Regions from separate parts of the Pseudomonas sp. HY7a-MNA-CIBAN-0227 genome, predicted to be linked through region 1. Evidence: predicted binding sites of a transcription regulator. Region 1 holds the regulator's gene; the other holds the start of a gene.
What was found. Region 1 encodes LexA, which represses DNA repair genes until DNA is damaged. Its sites were predicted from a motif close to CTGTNTNNNNANACAG; they were not measured.

Region 1 (11,841 bases):
GGCAGTGCTGGATAACCGCGTGGTGCTGCCGCAAGTGGTGCTGGATAACGTGCAGCCCATCCCGCGATTGTGGCTGGCCAGTATCGAGTTCAGCGCCTTCGAGCCGCGTAACGGCAAGATGCAGCGTTATATCCAGCATCGCGCGGCGCTGTCCTTCAACTACCAGGGCAACTACGTCAGCGGCCAGAAGAACGCCGACATCATTGTCCGCCAGGAAACGCAAAGCCTGCGAATCAAGCGCCACCCCGAGGTCGAACAGCAATTTCGCGAACAACTGCGCCTGCTCGGCTTCAAGATCGCCACCCGCCAGAGCAAGGCTCTGCCGGAAAGTGCAGGCGAACTGTTCGAGATGGTCAACGACAGCGCTTGGCTGAATTTCACCCTTAATGCTTCACCCGGATTACGGGCCCAGTGTTGGGAGTTGCAGATCGATGAGGATTTCGGCTTCGACCTCAGCACCGTGGACGACTGGTACGCCACCGTCGACGAAGTGCCGGAGCGCGACTGGTTCGACCTGGAACTGGGGATCATCGTTAACGGCGAACGGCTGAGCCTGCTGCCAATCCTGTTGAACCTGATGCGTTCCCACACCGAAATCCTCAATCCGGAAAAACTTGCCCGCAGGCGCGATGACGAGCTGATTCTGGTCAACATTCCCGGCCTACCCAATGGCGGCCACGGCCCGCTGCAAGTGGCGCTGCCCTATGGCCGGCTGAAACCGGTGCTGGCCACCCTTGGCGAGTTTTACCTGCAAGAGCCCGGCGCCACCACCTTGCGCCTGGCCAAGGCTGACGCGATTCGCCTCAACCCACTGGAAGACCTGCCACTGCAATGGGAAGGCGGTGATCAGATCCGCAACTTCGCCCAGCGGCTGCGGGACATCAAGGACTTCGCCGTTGTCGCGCCGCAGGACTTGAACGCAACCTTGCGTCCCTATCAGCTGGAAGGCCTGAGCTGGATGCAGTCGCTGCGGCAACTGGAAGTGGGCGGGATTCTTGCGGATGACATGGGCCTGGGTAAAACCCTGCAAACCCTGGCGCATATTCTCATCGAGAAAATCGCCGGGCGCCTGGACCGGCCGTGCATGGTGGTGATGCCCACCAGCCTGATCCCCAACTGGCTCGATGAAGCGGCGCACTTCACCCCGCAGCTCAAGGTGCTCGCGCTGTACGGTGCCGGGCGCAAGAAACATTTCCCGCAACTGCAGGACTATGACCTGCTGCTGACGACCTACGCCCTGCTGCCCAAGGACATCGAGCAACTGGCCGCCCAGCCCCTGCACGTATTGATCCTCGACGAAGCGCAGTACATCAAGAACCCCAACAGCAAGGCTGCCCAGGCCGCCCGCGAGCTGAATGCCCGCCAGCGCCTGTGCCTGAGTGGCACGCCGCTGGAAAACCACTTGGGCGAACTCTGGTCGCTGTTCCACTTCCTGCTGCCGGGCTGGCTCGGTGACGTGAAAAGCTTCAACCGCGACTACCGCGTGCCCATCGAAAAGCGCGCCAGCGAGGTGCGATTACAGCACCTTAACGGCCGGATTAAACCTTTCCTGCTGCGCCGTACCAAGGAACAGGTGGCCACGGAGCTGCCGCCCAAGACCGAGATCATCCACTGGGTCGAACTCAATGAGGCGCAGCGTGATGTGTATGAAACCATGCGTTTGGCGATGGACAAGAAAGTCCGCGATGAGATTACCCGCAAGGGCGTGGCCCGCAGTCAAATCATCATTCTGGAAGCGCTGCTGAAGTTGCGTCAGGTATGTTGCGATTTGCGGCTGGTGAATGACGCCACCCTGCCCGCTCGCGGCAGCAGCTCCGGCAAGCTCGACAGTTTGATGGAAATGCTGGAGGAACTGTTTGCCGAAGGGCGCAGGATTCTGCTGTTTTCCCAATTCACCTCGATGCTCAGCCTGATCGAAATCGAACTAAAAAAGCGCGGCGTCGCCTATGCGCTGCTCACCGGCCAGACTCGGGATCGACGCACACCGGTGAAGGACTTTCAGAGCGGCAAGTTGCAGATCTTCCTAATCAGCCTCAAGGCTGGCGGCGTTGGCCTTAACCTGACGGAAGCCGATACGGTGATCCACTACGACCCATGGTGGAACCCCGCCACGGAAAACCAGGCCACCGACCGAGCGTATCGTATTGGCCAGGAGAAGCCGGTGTTCGTCTATAAGATGATCGCCCGCGGCACCGTGGAGGAAAAGATTCAGGCGCTACAGCAGGAGAAAGCTGATCTGGCTGCAGGTGTGCTGGATGGCCGGACGACCGGGGATTGGAAATTGGGCAATGAGGATATTGAAGCGCTGTTTGCGCCGCTGCCCAATAAGCAGGAAAAGCGCTGACTTTTACGGTGACTCTTAAACCGTCATCGCGGGCAAACCCGCGATGGCTGCGACTTGGTCTTCAGCCAGGCAACGGAGCAAACAGCGCCTCGATGTCCCGCGGTTCCAGCTTCCAGCCCGCACTGGCGCCGCCTTCAAGCACGCCGCTGGCCAGAGCAGCTTTCTCCTGCTGCAATGCCTGAATTTTCTCCTCAACCGTACCGCGGGCGATCATCTTGTAGACGAACACCGGCTTATCTTGCCCGATACGGTAAGCACGATCCGTCGCCTGGTTTTCCACCGCAGGGTTCCACCACGGGTCGTAGTGGATCACCGTATCGGCAGCCGTCAGGTTCAAGCCCGTACCGCCCGCCTTCAAACTGATCAGGAACAACGGCGTCTTGCCGTCCTGGAAGTTCTTGACCGGTGTACGTCGATCAAGGGTTTCACCGGTCAGGATCGAATAATCGACCTGACGCTGCTTCAACTCTTCTTCAATCAGCGCCAACATCGAGGTGAATTGCGAGAACAGCAAAATACGCCGCCCCTCGCTGAGCAGCTCCTCCACCATCTCCATCAAACTGCCCAGTTTTCCCGTGCCTGCGCGAGCGACTTTGAAGACCGGTGCCGACTTGACCAGCCGCAAGTCACAACACACCTGCCGCAGCTTGAGCAGCGCTTCCAGAATGATGATCTGGCTGCGCGCCACACCATGGCGACTGATCTCGTCGCGCACCTTTTTATCCATGGCCACGCGTACGGTTTCATAGACATCCCGTTGCGCGTCGCTCAAGTCCACCCAGTGGACAATTTCGGTCTTGGGCGGCAATTCAGTCGCCACCTGTTCCTTTTTGCGGCGCAACAGGAAGGGTTTTATCCGGGCCGTAAGGTGCTGCATCCGCTGCACGTTACCGTGCTTTTCGATGGGTGTGCGGTAATCACGATTGAAGGTTTTGCTGTCGCCTAGCCATCCTGGCAACAGGAAATGGAACAACGACCAGAGCTCACCCAAATGGTTTTCCAGCGGCGTTCCTGAAAGGCACAAGCGTTGACCGGCTTCCAGTTGCCGTGCGGCCTGGGCGGCCTTGCTGTTGGGGTTCTTGATGTTTTGCGCCTCGTCCAGGATCAACACACTCCAGCGTTGCGCCTGCAAGACTTCGAGGTCCCGGGGCAGCAGCGCATAGGTGGTGAGTACCACGTCGTAATCGGTCAAACGCGTGAACTCTTCCTGGCGTTGAGCACCATGCAGTGCCAGCACCTTGAGTTGTGGGGTGAAACGGGCGGCCTCATCCTGCCAGTTGGGGATCAGACTGGTTGGCATGACGGCCAGCGCAGGGGTAAGCAAACGACCGACCTGTTTTTCGCAGAGTAGATGCGCAAGAGCTTGCAGGGTTTTGCCCAGGCCCATGTCATCGCCCAGGATGCCGCCGACTTCCAGTTCACGCAGGGTCTGCATCCAGTTCAGGCCTTCGAGCTGGTAGCCGCGAAGTTCGGCGTTCAGCCCTTGGGGGGCGGGCACATGGGCATGAGTGGAGTCCTTCAAGCGTTTGGCAAAGTTGCGCAGGCGCTCACCGCCTTGCCATACCAGAGGAATGCCATCCAGATCGCTCAGCCGTGCAGCGTCCGGTGCATTCAGACGCAGCGAGGTCCCCTCGGGCTCACGCAAATAGAGTTCGCCAAGGGTCGCCATCAACGGTTTGATGCGTCCGTAAGGCAGCGCAACCTTGGTTTTCTGACCGGCACCTAGAGCGACCAGCAGGCGCTCGTCATCATCGCGATCTGCCAGATAAGCCGGTTGAAGCAACTGCGGCTGACGGCGCATCAAGTTCAGAACGATAGGCAGCAGGCTGTGGCGCTCGCCATTGACCTCAATACCCAATTCCAGATCAAACCACTCCCGCCCGGGGGACTCCTCGATGTCCGCGTACCAGTGGTCCACCGCTTCCACGTCGTAGTAAAAGCCGGGGTTGACGATCACTTCCCAACCGGACTCACGCAGTGCGGGTAAACCGGCCTCAACGAAGTTCAACCAGGCCTCATCGCTGGGCAGGTCAAACATTTCTCCCGCACTCTCGGGCAACGCCTGGGTCTTGCGGGTTACCTTGGCAAACCCCAACCCTGCAAGCGCCTTGCGCAGGGATTTTTCGGCGGCAGGCTTGCGCTGGATACGCTGGGTTTCGGTGCCCGTCAGCAGCAGGATTTCCGTGGAGGCCTTATCACTTCCAAGACTCGCTCCATAGCGATAGGCCAACGCTGCGCGATGCTCAATGGATGGCATCTGGCGGTGGTAAGCAGCATTGTAGGAATGAGATTCATGACTGCCCAAGGTCAGGCAAGCTCGTGGTTCAATATCGTCGATGACTCGCTCAGTCAGCTTCTGCGGTGGAGGAATGGCCGAAGCCACCGCGCTGATGCGATGGCTGAACAGGGCAACGTCGCGTGCGGGAATCTCGGGCAACTGGCACATATGGCAGGCCAGGGTTGCATTCATATCGTGTTCCAGCGGCCCAAGCTCCATACGCGTGCGGTCGAGGTAATAGAGTGGCTTGAGGGCCAGGACATCAGTCAGCGGTTGCTCAGCACTGTGCCACTGCGGGCGGTAGTCACCATTGGGCTGCTCGACCCATCTGAAATGGGCGACTTGGCTGGGGCCCGAAGTGAGCAACTGCACCGGATCGAAGTCGTAAAACAATCTCCCGGTCTTCATCGCCAGTTCAAGGATTTGCGCACCAGCCTCTCCCTCCAGTGGATAACTGCTGCTGTACCGACCGTACGTTTGGCCGAGCAGCAGCAAACGCGCGATCCGCTTGTCCACCTCAAGGAGATAAGCAGGCGAACGTATCAACGTTTCGTCCAACGAATAGAGCGACTTGATGTCACTCAGACCGCCATTTTTCAGCTGACGTGCCTTGTACACTGCCAATGACCACTGACCTGCAACCCGACTTGTCTGGAACTTGTACAACACTCGGGTATTGGCGCCCTTGGCGTAAGTCTCGACCTCAGGGACGGGGGCAGGAATGCTGTTGAGCCAACGTTCAAGGTCAGGGCTCAGACGGGAATTAGTATTGGCAGCCGACTGTTTGAAATAAGTCGTCTCAAGATAGATAAGGACCGCAGCGCAGTGTTTGCAGTCACTGACCATCGGGCAGGAGCACTCACAATCAAGCCTGGGCGAACCTGAATATTCTTCCAGTGAAATAATCTGCTGGTAGAGGTTTGTACCTGAACCTCGACACTGCGCATGAAGGATGTTCGAGCCCGTATCCACTATCTGGACCCGGTCATCCTTTGCGTAATTGATGGCGCGATCAAAAGTACCCTGATCAAAAAGCTCAGCCCAGTCCAGTTCTAGAATTCGGTCAATAAGTATCGTCATGGGCTGGGATGTTATCGCAGCCGGACATTTCTTCAATATGGTTTTTCTCACAGAGAACTATGAAAAAACCACACTTCAAGACTGATTTATCTGACACCAACAAAAGTGAATAAACACGCCCCAATCAGCCATTCAAGACTCTTGCCAGCCGGGTGATTTCAAGGTGCGGGCCCTGGGTGCAGGCGCCCGCTAGTGGTGCCGCCGATAATCGCGTAACCCGTTAATCGATCAGTTGAGCTTCTCTGAGGGCGCCCAGAGCAGCCAGCCAGCGTGGGTCCTGCTTGTATTCGATGGAGGCAATGCCTTGCCCGCGCATCCGAGCAATACGGGCCGACGGTGTGACCTTCATGCGCTGGGCGGCGCTCAGGGCCAACTCGGCAGCAGCGCGGTCGTTGCACACCAGGCCCATGTCGCAACCGGCGGTCAGCGCCGCTTCGATACGACTGGCGGCGTCACCCACCACATGAGCACCGGCCATGGACAGGTCGTCACTGAAAATCACCCCGTCGAACTGCAACTCACCTCGCAGGATGTCCTGCAGCCAGCGGCGAGAGAAGCCGGCGGGTTGTGCATCGACTTGTGGGTAAATGACATGGGCCGGCATCACTGCGGCCAACTGCTTGCTCAGCCGTGCGAAAGGCACCAGATCATTGGCCCTAATCTGTTCCAGGCTGCGCTCATCATTGGGAATCGCAACGTGGGAATCGGCTTCAGCCCAGCCGTGACCGGGGAAGTGCTTGCCCGTAGCAGCCATGCCGGCGCTGTTCATGCCGCGGATAAAGGCGCCAGCCAGCAAGGCGGCCCGCTCGGGATCGCCCTCGAATGAACGGCTGCCAACAACGGCGCTGCGCTGGTAATCCAGGTCCAGCACCGGGGCGAAGCTCAGGTCCAGACCAACTGCCAGCACTTCGGTGGCCATGATCCAACCACATTGCTCAGCGAGGTATTCGGCGTTGGGGTTATCGGCCAGGGCACGCATGGCTGGCAGGCGCACAAAACCTTGGCGCAAACGCTGAACGCGACCGCCTTCCTGATCGACCGCCAACAACACGTCCGGGCGCACGGCACGAATCGCCGCGCTCAACTCACGCACCTGGCGTGGATGCTCGATATTGCGCGCAAAAATGATCAGGCCGCCTACCTCAGGCTGTCGCAACAAGTGGCGATCTTCAGCCGTCAGCCAGGTACCGGCGACGTCCACCATCAATGAACCTTGCAGGGCAGCAGTCATAAACCTTCCTTAAATAACGCGCGCAAACCGAAGCCCTCGCGAGGTCGCATCGCCAGAATTGAACCTGGCAATGAACGCTCGGCGAGAGCAACGGGTTGTGGATAAATAGCTGTAATCGGCATGGGTGGCTAGCTTAGCGGATGCAAGCCGCCACGCACACCCAAGAGCGGTTAAACCTTGGCGGCGGCTGGCGCCGACTTGCTGCGCGGGCGCAACTGGGCAGCGGCCATGGCCTGGTCAGTGACGCCGGTTTCGGCGCGCATGCCGGCCGCGAGGAACGGCACCATCAGGCGCATCACCTGCTCGATGGAGGTGTTGACGCCAAAGTCGGTTTCGGCAATCGCCCGCAAGGCCTTGATTCCGGACATGCTGAACGCTGCAGCGCCGAGCATGAAGTGCACGCGCCAAAACAATTCGATAGGAGGGATGCGAGGTGCTGCTTCGTTGACCAGCAGCATATAGCGGCGGAACACCTTGCCGTACATGTCTTCCAGGTAACGACGCAAATGCCCCTGGCTCTGGCTGAATGCCAGGCCCAGCAGGCGCATGAAGATCGATAGGTCGTTGCCGCTGCGTGGCTGGACCACCAGCGCTTGCTCGACGAGAATTTCCAGCAGGTCTTCCAGGCTTGGCTTGTGATCTGCCTTGGCCTGGCGGCGCTCCAGTTCACGATCAAGGCTGGCGCAGAACGGCCCCAGGAACCGCGAGAACACCGCCTGGATCAGGGCTTTTTTCGAGCCGAAATGATAGTTCACCGCCGCCAGGTTGACCCCGGCTTTGCTGGTGATCAGCCGCAATGAGGTTTCAGCAAATCCTTTTTCCGCGAACAGCTGCTCGGCAGCATCGAGAATGCGTTCAACGGTTTCCGACTGGGCCATGGCTACTCCGCCTGACAAACACTTGTTTGAAACATACGTTTCACCTTATGTATTGTCAAGCCTGCGGGTCCGCTTTCCGGCTGAGCAGTCAGCTATTTCATCACTATTTAATCACATCTGGCGGGGCCTGTAGGCAGCGCTGTCGCTGGAGCGTTATACGGCTGATGGATGACCGTCCAGCGGAGTTAATAAAAACGATGATTGCCAAGCGCAGTTCACTGTATATAATCCCAGTCACTGTATAAAAAGACAGAGCGATCAACATGCTAAAACTGACGCCACGCCAAGCTGAGATTCTGGCTTTTATCAAGCGCTGCCTCGACGACAACGGTTATCCGCCGACACGGGCTGAAATTGCGCTGGAGCTGGGATTCAAGTCACCCAATGCCGCTGAAGAACACCTGAAGGCCCTCGCCCGCAAAGGCGCGATCGAGATGACGCCAGGCGCTTCAAGAGGCATCCGCATCCCTGGTTTCGAGGCCAAGGCCGACGAATCGACGCTGCCGATCATTGGCCGTGTTGCTGCCGGTGCGCCGATCCTGGCCCAACAGCACGTCGAAGAATCCTGCAACATCAACCCGACATTCTTCCACCCTCGCGCTGACTATCTGCTGCGGGTTCATGGCATGAGCATGAAGGATGTCGGTATTTTTGACGGTGACTTGTTGGCCGTCCATACCACTCGCGAAGCCCGTAATGGCCAGATCGTCGTCGCCCGCATCGGTGATGAAGTCACGGTAAAACGCTTCAAGCGTGAAGGCAGCAAGGTCTGGCTCCTGGCCGAAAACCCTGAGTTCGCCCCCATTGAAGTGAACCTCAAAGACCAGGATCTGGTGATCGAAGGCTTGAGTGTCGGCGTTATTCGCCGCTAACGGAGGCATCATGCAGTTTCCACACGCACCGCAACACACACAACTGCCGTTGTTTGAGGCCTTCATGATGGCCCAGCCCCTTGCGCCGATTCTCAAGGAAGCGGTCGAGTCACCCTGGATCACCGAACCCGAGGCATTCAGTGAATTGTCGTTGCGCGGCGCTGCCGGGAACTGCCTGAGCCTGCTGGCCCCCATTCTTCGCGAACTGAGCGAGGAACAGGACGCCCGCTGGCTGACCTTGATCGCCCCGCCCTCAAGCCTGACCCAGGCCTGGTTACGGGACGCCGGTCTGAATCGCGAGCGTATCCTGCTGCTGCAACCACGGGGCACTCAAAGCGCCCAGCAATTAACTTGCGAAGCTTTACGCCTGGGGCGAAGCCACACCGTGGTCAGTTGGCTGAACCCGCTGAGCACAACAGCCAGGCAACAGTTGATCAGTGCAGCACGCACGGGCGACGCACAGAGTTTGAATATTCGACTTGGATAAAGCCGGTGTTCACGCGCAAAGCGTTACCGCTGCAAGCACGAAAGACCGTCCGATTGCAGCTCTGACTTTCAGCCAGTGCCTGCGATGGACGCCAGGCTTCTCCAGGATTGAGAAGCCGGTCTGTAACTTTGACTCACACCAAAAAAAACCGACAGACGGACTCAGTGAAGAATCCGTGGGCCGTCGTCTTTCTCCGGCTCGCCTTCAGCCAGGCGCCCGGCCATCTGCACACCGACGCTCAACATGGCTTTTGCCACTTCCACGTACTGGCCTTGCAGGAACGCCTTCGCGTCCTCGGAGAAGTCCAAAGTCACCAGAGAACCCTCGTCCTCAGCCCTGCGCAGCTCAATTCGGCCGTCGGGCAATTCAACAATTTCCAGAAAGGAAGTTGGCATAAAAGTCTGTTCTCCACGAAAGGCCGGGATTATATCAGTCTTGTGGCAAGCGGGCTTGTTGTGGCGAGCGGGCTCGTCACAACAAGCCCGCTTTCACATTGAGTGATCATTGATCTATCGAGCGCGCGCGACTTAGCACTCGTTAAGCCCATCCCGAAACCGAATTGCCAGTTTCTTCAGTTCCTGGCGCCAGCTTTCCAGCTCTACCCTGCTCAGCGGCGCCGGGCCCTCCTCCAGGCTCACCGCCACGATCAGCGGTTGGGTCACATCGCCCTTGGGCTTGTGCGGCACCCGTGGCGGCTGGAACATCGCCGCATGGGCCACCAACAAACGCGCCAGCCAACTGTCCGGGCTCTGTGCCATTTCCACCAGTTCGGCCAACTCCGGGATCGCCATGGACTCCAGCACTTCGCGGGTCAGGATCATCTCGGCCCGTGGCGCACCGGCTTGAGGCAAGCGGTAGAACCCGGCGATTTCATGGCACAAGCCCAGCAACGCACCATAAAGGTGAAACAACGCCGATTCACGCCCCGCCTGCACCAGCGCGATAGCGTTCATCTCCTTGCCCTCCTCCGCACGGCCAAGGGCTTCCAGGGACAAACCCGCGAAGTAAATTTTCTGGTTGGTACGGGTATAGAGTTCGTTGGCCATGAAGGCAGTCTCCACAACGAATAAGGCGTAATACTGGCTGTGTAGGAGCGAGCTTGCTCGCGAAGAATTCAAGAATAACGCGTTTAGCCAGAATGCCCGCGTTATCGTTAACGACCTTCGCGAGCAAGCTCGCTCCTACAAACCGAATCAAGCGCCTTGACGCTTGTCCTCGACCTTCCACTTGCCACCGTCGTAGAACGCTTTCCAGCCGGTAGGCTTGCCCTCGACTTCGGTCTGTACGTACTGCTCCTTGGTCTTGCGGCTGTAGCGGATCACAGCCGGACGACCGTCGGGATCTTTCTTCGGAGCTTCGCAGAGGAAGTGGTACTTCGGATCGATCTCGTCCTTGTGGGGCACGATCTCGATCACCAGTGGCGCGCGAGTCTCACGGTTTTTCGGGAACTGGCTGGCTGCCAGGAACAAACCAGAAGCACCGTCGCGCAGGATGTAGGTGTCGTTGACCTTCTGGCACTTGAGTTCAGGCATCTTCACCGGGTCCATCTTCGGCGGCGCCGCATCACCGCTTTTGAGCAGTTTGCGGGTGTTCTTGCAGGTCGGGTTGGTGCAACCGAAGAACTTGCCGAAACGGCCCGTCTTGAGCTGCATCTCGCTGCCGCACTTGTCGCATTCCAGGCTCGGGCCTTCGTAGCCCTTGATACGGTAGCTACCTTCCTCGATCTCGTAGCCGTTGCAATCCGGATTGTTACCGCAGATATGCAGCTTATGCTTCTCGTCCAACAGGTAGGCGTCCATCGCCGTACTGCAGATCGGGCAACGGTGCTTGCCGCGCAGTACCAGGGATTCAGATTCACCCTCGTCATCGGCAGCGATCTCGTCACCCGGCACTAGGTTGACAGTGGCCTTGCAACGCTCTTTCGGCGGCAGGCTGTAGCCCGAGCAACCGAGGAATACACCGGTGGACGCAGTACGAATCTGCATCGGCCGCCCACAGGTGAGGCACGCAATGTCCGTCATCACCGGCTGGTTGGCGCGCATGCCATTCTCAGCGCTTTCGGCGACTTCCAGTTTCTTCTTGAAGTCACCGTAGAACTCGTCGAGTACGTTTTTCCAGTCGCGTTCGCCCTGGGCAACGTCATCGAGGTTCTCTTCCATACCGGCGGTGAAGCCGTAGTCCATCAGGTTGGAGAAGCTCTCGGATAGACGCTCGGTAACGATGTCGCCCATCTTTTCCGAATAGAAACGACGGTTATGCAGGGCCACGTAGCCACGGTCCTGGATGGTGGAGATGATCGCCGCGTAGGTCGAAGGACGACCGATACCGCGTTTTTCCATCTCTTTCACCAGGCTGGCTTCCGAATAACGGGCCGGCGGCTTGGTGAAGTGCTGGGTCGGATCAAGCTTGATCAGCTTCATCACGTCGCCCTGAGCCATGTCCGGCAGCACGTCGTCGTCGCCCGGCTTGGCGATTTGCGGCATGACGCGGGTGTAGCCATCGAACTTGAGGATGCGGCCCTTGGCCCGCAACTCGAAGTCCCCAGCGGCGACGCTGACGGTGGTCGACAGGTATTGTGCCGGCAGCATCTGGCAGGCCAGGAACTGTCGCCAGATCAACTCGTAGAGGCGCTCAGCGTCACGTTCCATGCCAGTCAGTTTGCTTGGCTCGG
Region 2 (11,841 bases), on a different contig from region 1:
CAGGCGTTGAATCTCCTGCTCCACCGCGCAGGCCAGGCCGGTGGCCGCCTGATGCCGCAGATCGCTCAGTTCACGGGCTTTCTCTTGATAATGACGTGCGAAGGAGGCCAGTTCGTCCGCCAGGCGTTCGATGGATTCATCGTTGGCATTTAGTGTTTCGATTTCATCCAGCAGCTTCTGCTGCATGGTCGCCACTTCGGTTGGCTGGATTCGATGCTTGCGCGCCAGTGTGTAGATAGTGTCCAGGCGCTCTTCTATCTCTTGCAGGCGCGCTGGGTCGGCGTCGAAATGGTCAAGGAACCGGTTCAGCTCACCCACGGCCTCTTCCACCTGAATCTGCGCGCTGGTCAGCAGGGTCGTGGCTTCATTCAGCGAGCCGGAGGAATTGTTCACGCTCGACAGGCGATTGAGGCTGGCGGTCAGTGCGTTAAGCACATTTCCGGAATCGCTCTCGCTGCACTGCTCGACCACTTGTCGGCAAATACCCAGCAGGGTTTCTGCATTGGTCAGATTCTTGTGCTCTTGCTCCAGTTGCTCCAGCTCTGTGTCGCCCAGCCCCAGGCTTTCCAGTTCTTCCAGCTGATAGCTGAGCAATTGGTGGCGGGCGCGCTGCTCGTCGCCGGAGTTGGAGAGGCGTTCCAGCTCCTGGCGGGTCTGGCGCCAGCGCTGTGCGGCCAATTGCACTTGGCGCGCAAGGTCGGTTGCGCCAGCGTATTCGTCGAGAAGGCGGCGGTGGGTGTCGGTTTTCAGCAGGGACTGGTGTTCATGCTGGCTGTGGATGTCAATCAGCAACTCGCCCAGGGCTTTCAAGTCGCCAAGAGGGCAGGGCGTGCCGTTGATATAGCCGCGTGAGCGCCCTTCGGCGGTGATCACGCGGCGCAGGATGCATGGGCCATCGCTATCAAGATCGCGCTCGGCAAGCCAGGCGCCGGCTTCCGGGATATCCGCCAGGTCAAAGGTCGCGAGAATGTCGGTTTTGTCGGCGCCTGGACGAACCACGCCGCTGTCGGCGCGATCGCCCAGGGTGAGACCCAGGGCATCAAGCATGATCGACTTGCCGGCGCCGGTTTCGCCTGTGATTACGCTCATCCCGCGATCCAGTTCAAGATCCAGGTGCTCAACGATGGCGTAGTTGTGTACAGACAGGTGCACCAGCATGACGGCCGCTCCCAAGCTTAAGGTATGGTTATTTATACAGTGTTTTGTTCTTGGCTGACAATCCTGCCGCTTAGCTCGATTCACTTGGTGATAGGTGTTTTTTATTGCATCAAGGAATGAGTCGGGGAAATTGATCCAAGACATGCCAAAGACATTCGTGCCCTTGAACCTGAAAATTGTGGCCCCATATACCGGAACAGAAGCGCGAGTCGAGTTCGCGCACGATTTTGAAAGGAGAAATCTATGGCTGACGAACAGACGCTGGATACGCAAAATCTAGACGCCAACCAGGCCTCGCAAGCATCGGGTGAAGACCTGGCGGCTCGTGTGCAAGTGCTCGAAGAGCAACTGGCAGGCGCTCAGGATCAGGCTTTGCGTGTTGCGGCCGATCTGCAGAACGTCCGCCGTCGCGCTGAGCAGGATGTAGAAAAAGCCCACAAGTTTGCTCTGGAAAAATTTGCCGGGGATCTGTTGCCGATCATCGACAGCCTGGAGCGTGGCCTGGAGTTGTCCAGCCCGGACGATGAAAACATCCGCCCCATGCGTGAAGGGATCGAACTGACCCTGAAAATGTTCCAGGACACCCTGAAGCGTTATCAGTTGGAAGCCATCGATCCGCAAGGCGGTGAGCCGTTCAACGCTGAGCATCACCAGGCAATGGCGATGCAGGAAAGCGCAGATGTTGAGCCTGGCAGCGTATTGAAGGTGTTTCAGAAGGGTTATCAGCTCAACGGTCGCTTGTTGCGTCCGGCGATGGTGGTGGTGAGCAAGGCTCCTGCACCGGTTGCACCTTCGATTGATGAGCAAGCTTGAAATTAGCCGCAAGGCCCCCATTTATAAGTCAAGCGTTTAAGTGCTACCGCAGTTAGCCACCACTGCTGCGGCAACCAAATCCAAAGTTTCGGGAGAGTAAATCATGGGCAAAATTATCGGTATCGACCTGGGGACTACCAACTCCTGCGTCTCCGTGCTGGAAAACGGCGTATCCAAAGTTATTGAAAACGCCGAAGGCGCGCGCACCACTCCGTCCATCGTGGCCTATGCCAGCGACGGCGAAATCCTGGTGGGCCAGTCTGCCAAGCGTCAGGCTGTGACCAATCCGCATAACACCCTGTACGCGGTGAAGCGTCTGATCGGTCGTAAGTTCGACGAAGAAGTCGTACAGAAAGACATCAAGATGGTCCCTTACAAAATCGCCAAGGCTGACAACGGTGACGCCTGGGTTGAAGTAAACGGCCAGAAAATGTCGCCGCCACAAATCTCGGCTGAAATCTTGAAAAAGATGAAAAAGACCGCCGAAGACTACCTCGGTGAAGCAGTGACTGAAGCGGTCATTACCGTTCCGGCCTACTTCAATGACAGTCAGCGTCAGGCGACCAAAGATGCCGGCCGTATTGCTGGTCTGGACGTAAAACGTATCATCAACGAACCAACCGCGGCCGCTCTGGCTTACGGTATGGACAAGGCTCGGGGCGACCATACTGTGATCGTTTATGACCTGGGTGGCGGTACTTTCGACGTTTCCGTGATCGAAATCGCTGAAGTCGACGGCGAGCACCAGTTCGAAGTGTTGGCCACCAACGGTGACACGTTCCTGGGTGGTGAAGACTTCGACATTCGTCTGATCGACTACCTCGTTGACGAATTCAAGAAAGAAAGCGGCATGAACCTCAAGGGTGACCCGCTGGCGATGCAGCGCCTGAAGGAAGCTGCTGAGAAGGCCAAGATCGAACTGTCTTCGAGCCTGCAGACTGACGTGAACCTGCCGTACATCACTGCAGACGCCACCGGTCCTAAGCACTTGAACGTGAAGATTTCCCGCGCCAAGCTGGAATCGCTGGTTGAAGACCTGGTTCAACGCACCATCGAGCCTTGCCGCATTGCTCTGAAAGACTCGGGTATCGAAGTTGGCAAGATCGACGATGTGATCCTGGTCGGCGGTCAGACCCGTATGCCACTGGTTCAGAAGCTGGTGACTGAGTTCTTCGGTAAAGAAGCGCGTAAAGACGTCAACCCGGACGAAGCGGTTGCCATGGGTGCTGCCATCCAGGGCGCGGTATTGGCCGGCGACGTGAAAGACGTTCTGCTGCTGGACGTAAGCCCGTTGACCCTGGGTATCGAAACCATGGGCGGCGTGATGACTGCGCTGATCGAGAAAAACACCACGATTCCTACCAAAAAATCGCAAGTGTTCTCGACTGCCGACGACAACCAGGGCGCTGTGACCATTCACGTGCTGCAAGGCGAGCGTAAGCAAGCTGGTCAGAACAAATCCCTGGGCAAGTTCGACCTGGCCGAGATTCCACCAGCACCACGTGGCGTGCCACAAATTGAAGTGACCTTCGATATCGACGCTAACGGCATTCTGCACGTAGGCGCCAAAGACAAGGCCACCGGCAAGACTCAGTCGATCGTGATCAAGGCCAACTCCGGTCTGTCCGAGGAAGAAATTCAGCAGATGATTCGCGATGCTGAAACCAACGCCGAGGAAGATCGCAAGTTCGAAGAGCTGGCAGCTGCCCGTAACCAGGGTGATGCACTGGTTCACTCGACTCGCAAAATGGTCGCTGATGCTGGCGACAAAGTGACTGGCGAAGAGAAAACTGCGATCGAAGCTGCTGTAGTTGCCCTGGAAGCCGCCGTAAAAGGCGACGACAAGGCAGCTATCGAAGCCAAGGTTGAGGAACTGTCAAAGGTCTCCGCGCCAGTGGCTCAGAAGATGTATGCCGAGCAAGGCCAGCCGGCTGATGGCGCTGCGCAGCAAGCAGAGCCTGAAGCCAAGCACGACGATGTTGTCGATGCCGAGTTCGAAGAAGTCAAAGAAAACAAGTAAGCAGTAAGTTGGTCGGCCGGTTGACCGCTTTCAGGCGGTGACTGGTAGGATGTCGCCGCGCGGGAGCTTGCTCCCGCGTTGGCGTGTCTGGGGCACGCGAATTTTTACAGCATGCGACAGCGTTCGGATGCTGGCGGTGTGATCGGGGATGCTCCTGCTTTCCGAGCGACAGTCGCCGCTTTTTTGGCTGGGTTCCTGGCTGAAAACATTTAAGACCAGGATCGTTGAATTGACGTGAGTTGGGTCCGGGCCTGTATTGGGGCTCAACGAGTTTGGCGAGGCTCAGGAGGGGTTTGCCGAACGTCCTTAAGAGTGCAAAGACTTATGGCAAAGCGTGACTATTACATAGTGTTGGGTGTGGAGCGCGGTTCCAGCGAGGCGGACCTGAAAAAGGCTTACCGTCGCCTGGCGATGAAGCACCACCCGGACCGTAATCCGGATAACAAAGAATCCGAAGATTTGTTCAAAGAGGCCAACGAGGCCTACGAGTGCCTGTGTGATCCAAACAAGCGGGCGGCCTACGATCAGTATGGCCACGCTGGCGTTGATCCAAGCATGGGTGGCGGCGGTGCCGGTTTTGGCGGCCAGAACTTCTCCGATATTTTCGGCGACGTGTTCAGTGACTTCTTTGGTGGTGGTCGTGGCGGTCAGCGTGGCGGTGCCCAGCGTGGTAGCGACCTGCGCTACACCCTTGAGCTGAACCTCGAAGAAGCAGTGCGTGGCACCAGCGTCAATATCCGTGTGCCGACACTGGTCAACTGCAAGTCGTGCGACGGTGCGGGCGCCAAGAAAGGCTCCTCGCCGATCACTTGCCCGACCTGTGGTGGTATCGGTCAGGTTCGCATGCAGCAAGGCTTCTTCTCGGTGCAGCAAACCTGCCCGCGCTGCCATGGCCAGGGCAAGATCATTTCCGATCCGTGCGACTCCTGCCACGGTGAAGGCCGTGTCGAAGAGTACAAGACCCTTTCGGTGAAAGTGCCATCGGGTGTTGATACCGGTGACCGCATTCGCCTGTCGGGTGAGGGTGAGGCGGGCGCGCAAGGTGGTCCCGCGGGCGACCTGTACGTGGTGATCAATGTGCGTGAGCACGCTATCTTCCAGCGCGACGGTAAACATCTGTTTTGTGAAGTGCCGATCAGCTTCGTCGATGCGGCTCTGGGTGGTGAGTTGGAGATTCCGACACTGGATGGTCGGGTCAAACTCAAAATTCCCGAGGGTACGCAGACCGGCAAGCAGTTCCGTATCCGTGGCAAAGGCGTTGCGCCGGTGCGCGGTGGTGGTGCTGGCGACTTGATGTGTCGTGTGGCGGTAGAGACGCCGGTCAACCTCGGTCGTCGTCAGCGCGAGCTGCTGGAAGAGTTGCGCAGTTCCCTGGCGGGCGATGACACTCATTCGCCCAAGACTGCTGGCTGGTTTGAAGGCGTGAAGCGCTTCTTCGGCGACCTGTAAGGACGTGAGTATGCGACGTATAGCTGTGATGGGCGCGGCCGGACGCATGGGCAAGAACCTGGTTGAGGCGGTGCAGCAGCGCTCGCCTCTGTCGGGTCTGACGGCGGCGATCGTTCGGCCGGACAGCACACTGATCGGCGCCGATGCCGGTGAGTTGGCATCGCTGGGCAGGATCGGTGTGTCGTTGTCCGGTAGCCTGGAAAAGGTTATTGATGAGTTCGATGTGTTGATCGATTTCACGCTTCCAGAGGTGATGCTGAAAAACCTGGCGTTCTGCCGCAAGGCGGGCAAGGCCATGGTCATTGGCACCACCGGCTTGAATGCCGAGCAAAAGCAGCTGTTGGTTGCAGCGGGTAAGGATATCCCGATTGTGTTTGCTGCCAACTTCAGTGTTGGTGTCAATCTGTCGCTGAAGTTGCTCGACATGGCAGCTCGTGTGTTGGGTGATGATGCGGACATCGAAATTATCGAAGCTCATCACCGGCACAAGGTCGATGCGCCGTCGGGTACGGCGATGCGCATGGGTGAAGTGATCGCCGATGCGCTGGGCCGTGATCTTTCGAAAGTGGCGGTGTATGGCCGCGAAGGCCATACCGGCGTGCGCGATCGTGAAACCATCGGCTTTGCTACCGTTCGCGGCGGTGATGTGGTGGGTGATCACACGGTGTTGTTCGCGGCAGAGGGTGAGCGCCTTGAGATCACGCACAAGGCTTCCAGTCGTATGACTTTCGCCAAGGGTGCGGTGCGTGCGGCGTTGTGGTTGGACGGTCGTGAGCCTGGCCTGTACGACATGCAAGATGTGCTTGAACTGCGTTAAGCAGTAGCTAAAACAGGGCTCAGGCATTAACCTTGGGCCCTGTTTTTACCCGCTAAGCGATGTCCTGTCGCATTCCCCTGCCTTTAAGGCTCATTAGCGGTGGACCAAAAAAGCCTTTTTCTGTAAGCTACAGCTTTAGTGTGTCCACTAAAAGCGCGCAGAATAATTCAGTGAAGAAGCGGGGTGACGTGTCCATACGTCACTCCGCTTTTTTGCAACCTGCGATCGCCCTTTCAGGCTTTATTTACGGGAGGTCTTCTTGACTAAGCCAGCCATACTCGCCCTTGCTGATGGCAGCATTTTTCGCGGCGAAGCCATTGGAGCCGACGGTCAGACCGTTGGAGAGGTGGTGTTCAACACCGCCATGACCGGCTATCAGGAAATCCTTACCGATCCTTCCTACGCCCAACAGATCGTTACCCTGACCTATCCGCACATCGGTAATACCGGCACTACGCCGCAAGATGCCGAGTCTGATCGTGTCTGGTCGGCCGGTCTGGTTATTCGTGACCTGCCACTGGTTGCGAGCAACTGGCGTAGCACGATGTCCCTGTCCGATTACCTGAAAGCCAACAACGTAGTGGCCATCGCAGGTATTGATACGCGTCGCCTGACACGCATCCTGCGTGAAAAAGGCTCGCAGAGCGGCTGCATCATGGCCGGTGACAATATTTCCGAAGCAGCAGCGATTGCCGCGGCGCAAGGTTTCCCTGGCCTGAAAGGCATGGACCTGGCGAAAGTTGTCAGTACTAAGGAAAAGTACGAGTGGCGCTCCACTGTCTGGGACTTGAAGACCGACAGCCATGCCACCATCGAAGCCTCCGAGCTGCCGTATCACGTAGTGGCTTACGACTACGGTATCAAGCACAACATCTTGCGCATGCTGGTCGAGCGCGGTTGCCGCGTGACCGTGGTGCCGGCGCAAACCCCGGCCAGCGACGTACTGGCCTTGCAGCCGGACGGTGTGTTCCTGTCCAACGGCCCGGGTGACCCGGAGCCTTGCGACTATGCGATTCAGGCCATCAAGGACGTGTTGGAGACCGAGATTCCGGTATTCGGCATTTGCCTGGGTCACCAGCTGTTGGCTCTGGCCTCCGGTGCCAAGACCCTGAAAATGGGCCACGGCCATCACGGTGCCAACCACCCGGTGCAGGACCTGGATACCGGCGTCGTCATGATCACCAGCCAGAACCACGGTTTTGCGGTGGATGAAGCGACCTTGCCGGGCAACGTCCGAGCGATTCACAAGTCGCTGTTCGACGGCTCCCTGCAAGGTATCGAGCGCACAGACAAGAGCGCGTTCAGCTTCCAGGGCCACCCTGAAGCAAGCCCAGGCCCGAACGACGTAGCGCCGCTGTTCGACCGTTTCATCAATGAGATGGCCAAGCGACGCTAAATGAGTGGCCTGAGGGCGGCACGGGAAACCGGCGGCCCCCTCAGGCTCTTCAAGGATTGTTCAAGACGGCTTGCCGACTGACCTGCGGATTTGAGTGACAAACCCATGCCAAAACGTACAGACATAAAAAGCATCCTGATTCTCGGCGCTGGCCCGATCGTGATCGGCCAGGCCTGCGAATTCGACTACTCCGGCGCCCAGGCCTGTAAAGCCCTGCGCGAGGAGGGTTACCGCGTCATCCTGGTGAACTCCAACCCAGCCACCATCATGACCGATCCGGACATGGCCGACGCCACCTATATCGAGCCGATCAAGTGGCAGACCGTTGCCAAGATTATCGAAAAAGAGCGTCCGGACGCACTGCTGCCAACCATGGGCGGCCAGACTGCACTGAACTGCGCCCTGGACCTGGAGCGCGAAGGCGTTCTGGAAAAGTTCGGCGTAGAGATGATCGGCGCCAATGCCGACACCATCGACAAGGCTGAAGACCGGTCGCGTTTCGACAAGGCGATGAAGTCCATCGGCCTTGATTGCCCGCGCTCGGGTATCGCCCACAACATGGAAGAGGCCAACGTGGTCCTCGAGAAGCTTGGCTTCCCGTGCATCATCCGTCCGTCCTTCACCATGGGCGGTACCGGTGGCGGTATCGCTTACAACCGTGAAGAGTTCGAAGAAATCTGCGCTCGTGGTCTGGACCTGTCGCCGACCAAAGAGCTGCTGATCGACGAATCCTTGATCGGCTGGAAAGAATACGAGATGGAGGTTGTCCGCGACAAAAAGGACAACTGCATCATCGTTTGCTCCATTGAAAACTTTGACCCGATGGGTGTGCACACTGGTGATTCGATCACCGTGGCTCCTGCACAAACCCTGACCGACAAGGAATACCAGATCCTGCGTAATGCCTCCCTGGCGGTACTGCGTGAGATCGGCGTGGAAACTGGTGGCTCCAACGTTCAGTTCGGTATCTGCCCGAACACCGGCCGTATGGTCGTGATCGAGATGAATCCGCGTGTTTCGCGCTCTTCGGCCCTGGCGTCGAAAGCCACTGGCTTCCCGATTGCCAAGATCGCGGCCAAGCTGGCTGTGGGTTATACCCTGGACGAGCTGTCGAACGACATCACCGGCGGCAAGACCCCGGCGTCCTTCGAGCCGTCCATCGACTATGTTGTGACCAAGCTACCGCGTTTTGCCTTCGAAAAATTCCCGAAAGCCGACGCCCGCCTGACCACTCAGATGAAGTCGGTGGGTGAAGTCATGGCCATCGGTCGGACCTTCCAGGAGTCCCTGCAGAAAGCCCTGCGCGGCCTGGAAGTGGGCGTTTGCGGCCTGGACGAGAAGCTCGACCTGAGCAATCCGGAAAGTATGAGCGTGCTCAAGCGTGAGCTGACCGTGCCGGGCGCCGAGCGTATCTGGTACGTGGCTGATGCCTTCCGCGCCGGCATGACCGTCGAAGAGATCTTCGGCATGAACATGATCGACCCGTGGTTCCTGGTACAGATCGAAGACCTGATCAAGGACGAAGAGAAGGTCAAGACCCTGGGTCTGGCCAGCATCGACCGCGACATGATGTACAAGCTCAAGCGCAAGGGCTTCTCCGATATGCGCCTGGCCAAGCTGCTGGGCGTCACCGAGAAAAGCCTGCGTCGCCACCGTCACAAGCTTGAGGTGTACCCGGTCTATAAGCGCGTTGACACCTGCGCCGCCGAGTTTGCCACCGACACCGCTTATCTCTACTCGACGTACGAGGAAGAGTGCGAAGCCGCACCGTCGGGCCGCGACAAGATCATGATCCTTGGCGGTGGTCCCAACCGTATCGGTCAGGGCATCGAGTTCGATTACTGCTGCGTACACGCGGCACTGGCCCTGCGCGCAGACGGTTACGAGACCATCATGGTCAACTGCAACCCTGAAACCGTTTCCACTGACTACGACACCTCGGATCGCCTGTACTTTGAACCAGTGACCCTGGAAGACGTGCTGGAAATCGTTCGGGTAGAGAAGCCAAAAGGCGTGATCGTCCAGTACGGCGGCCAAACCCCGCTGAAATTGGCTCGTGCCCTGGAAGAGGCCGGCGTACCGATCATCGGCACCAGCCCTGACGCCATTGACCGTGCCGAAGACCGTGAGCGCTTCCAGCAGATGGTCGAGCGCCTGAACTTGCGTCAACCGCCAAACTCCACCGTGCGCAGCGAAGACGAAGCCATCCGTGCAGCCAGCAAGATCGGTTACCCGCTGGTGGTGCGTCCGTCCTACGTACTGGGCGGCCGGGCGATGGAAATCGTCTACGAGGAAGAAGAGCTCAAGCGTTACCTGCGCGATGCGGTGAAAGTCTCCAACGACAGCCCGGTGCTGCTGGACCACTTCCTCAACTGCGCCATCGAAATGGACGTGGATGCGATCTGCGACGGTACCGACGTAGTGATCGGCGCGATCATGCAGCACATCGAACAAGCGGGTGTTCACTCGGGTGACTCCGCTTGCTCGCTGCCGCCGTATTCGCTGCCATCGCACATCCAGGACGAGATGCGCGAACAGGTCAAGAAAATGGCCCTGGAGTTGGGTGTGGTAGGTCTGATGAACGTACAGTTGGCGCTGCAAGGCGAAGACATCTACGTCATCGAAGTCAACCCGCGTGCTTCCCGTACCGTGCCGTTTGTTTCCAAGTGCATCGGTGTTTCCCTGGCAATGATTGCCGCACGTGTGATGGCCGGTAAGACCTTGAAGGAAATCGGCTTCACCAAGGAAATCATTCCGAACTTCTACAGTGTGAAAGAGGCGGTGTTCCCATTCGCCAAATTCCCTGGAGTGGACCCGATCCTGGGCCCAGAGATGAAGTCTACCGGTGAAGTGATGGGTGTGGGCGACACCTTCGGTGAAGCGTTCGCCAAGGCCCAGATGGGCGCGAGCGAAGTGCTGCCGACCGGCGGTACTGCCTTCATCAGCGTGCGTGATGATGACAAGCCGCTGGTTGCAGGCGTGGCCCGTGATCTGATCAACTTGGGCTTTGAAATCGTGGCTACTGTCGGGACTGCCAAGCTGATCGAGGCGGCAGGCCTGAAGGTGCGTCGCGTGAACAAGGTGACGGAAGGCCGTCCACACGTGGTCGACATGATCAAGAATGACGAAGTCACTCTGATCATCAACACCACCGAAGGTCGCCAGTCGATTGCGGACTCCTACTCCATTCGTCGTAACGCCTTGCAGCACAAAATCTATTGCACCACCACCATTGCTGCTGGCGAAGCTATCTGTGAAGCGCTCAAGTTTGGTCCAGAAAAGACTGTGCGCCGCTTGCAGGATCTACACGCAGGATTGAAGGCATGATCAAGTACCCAATGACAGTCCAGGGCGCCAAGGCCCTGGAAGAAGAACACGCTCATCTGACCAAGGTTGTCCGTCCGAAGCTGAGTCAGGACATCGGGACCGCCCGCGAATTGGGTGACCTGAAGGAAAACGCCGAATACCACGCCGCTCGTGAGCAGCAAGGTATGGTCGAAGCGCGGATCCGTGACATCGAAGGTCGTATGCAGAACGCGGTGATCATTGATGTCACGACCATCCCGCGCACCGGCAAGGTGATTTTTGGTACGACCGTGGAAATTGCCAACGTCGAGACTGATGAGCGCGTGACCTACCACATCGTGGGTGAGGACGAGGCTGACTTCAAACTCGGTAAGATCTCCGTCGGTTCGCCACTGGCCCGCGCCTTGATTGCCAAGGAAGAGGGTGATGTGGTGGCCGTCAAGACGCCTGGTGGCGTGATCGAGTACGAGATTGTCGAAGTTCGTCACATCTGAGAGGCGGCGCCCGCTACGTGCGGGCGCCATGCTCTGGCAGTTGGCCCAGATGCTCTGGGTCGGCGGCCTGTGGCTGTTGCATATTGGTGTCTTGCCGGTGTTGGGCCTGATTGGCCTGGCGCCGTTGCTGATCGATGAGGTCGGCGGATTATTGAGTGCGCTGCTGGTGGGTTTTGCAGCGGCGTGCGTGATGCTTCAGGCGCTGGTGCTGATCGAGGCCGAAGGCTTGGGGAGTTTGTGGCGGGATATTCGCGGGCAACTGCTGTTGATGGCGTTGTATGCGTGCGCAATGTATTGCTTGGTGCGCATGTTTCTGCCGGAAGCGTTGCGCTGGCAGCTGTTCAGCTATCTTGTGCTAGGGTTCTCCGGCTTGGTGCTGGTTGTGCAA

Region 2: a site for LexA is predicted at 1,183-1,198, ahead of recN (DNA repair protein RecN). Genes of this name have one in related genera too.

What each region holds. Positions count from the first base shown of each region.
Region 1 covers NZ_JBEOPT010000006.1:231,058-242,898, reverse strand. Annotated here, with positions in the region: gene AAEZ06_RS12945 (DEAD/DEAH box helicase) at 1-2,344, shown strand, start outside; gene AAEZ06_RS12940 (DEAD/DEAH box helicase) at 2,406-5,702, opposite strand; gene nagZ (beta-N-acetylhexosaminidase) at 5,923-6,933, opposite strand; gene AAEZ06_RS12930 (TetR/AcrR family transcriptional regulator) at 7,104-7,811, opposite strand; gene lexA (transcriptional repressor LexA) at 8,075-8,683, shown strand; gene sulA (SOS-induced cell division inhibitor SulA) at 8,694-9,170, shown strand; gene AAEZ06_RS12915 (hypothetical protein) at 9,332-9,565, opposite strand; gene AAEZ06_RS12910 (DUF6586 family protein) at 9,698-10,216, opposite strand; gene topA (type I DNA topoisomerase) at 10,364-11,841, opposite strand, start outside.
Region 2 covers NZ_JBEOPT010000016.1:52,806-64,646, forward strand. Annotated here, with positions in the region: gene recN (DNA repair protein RecN) at 1-1,158, opposite strand, end outside; gene grpE (nucleotide exchange factor GrpE) at 1,402-1,971, shown strand; gene dnaK (molecular chaperone DnaK) at 2,075-3,991, shown strand; gene dnaJ (molecular chaperone DnaJ) at 4,316-5,440, shown strand; gene dapB (4-hydroxy-tetrahydrodipicolinate reductase) at 5,451-6,257, shown strand; gene carA (glutamine-hydrolyzing carbamoyl-phosphate synthase small subunit) at 6,517-7,653, shown strand; gene carB (carbamoyl-phosphate synthase large subunit) at 7,759-10,980, shown strand; gene greA (transcription elongation factor GreA) at 10,977-11,453, shown strand; gene AAEZ06_RS22325 (MFS transporter) at 11,482-11,841, shown strand, end outside.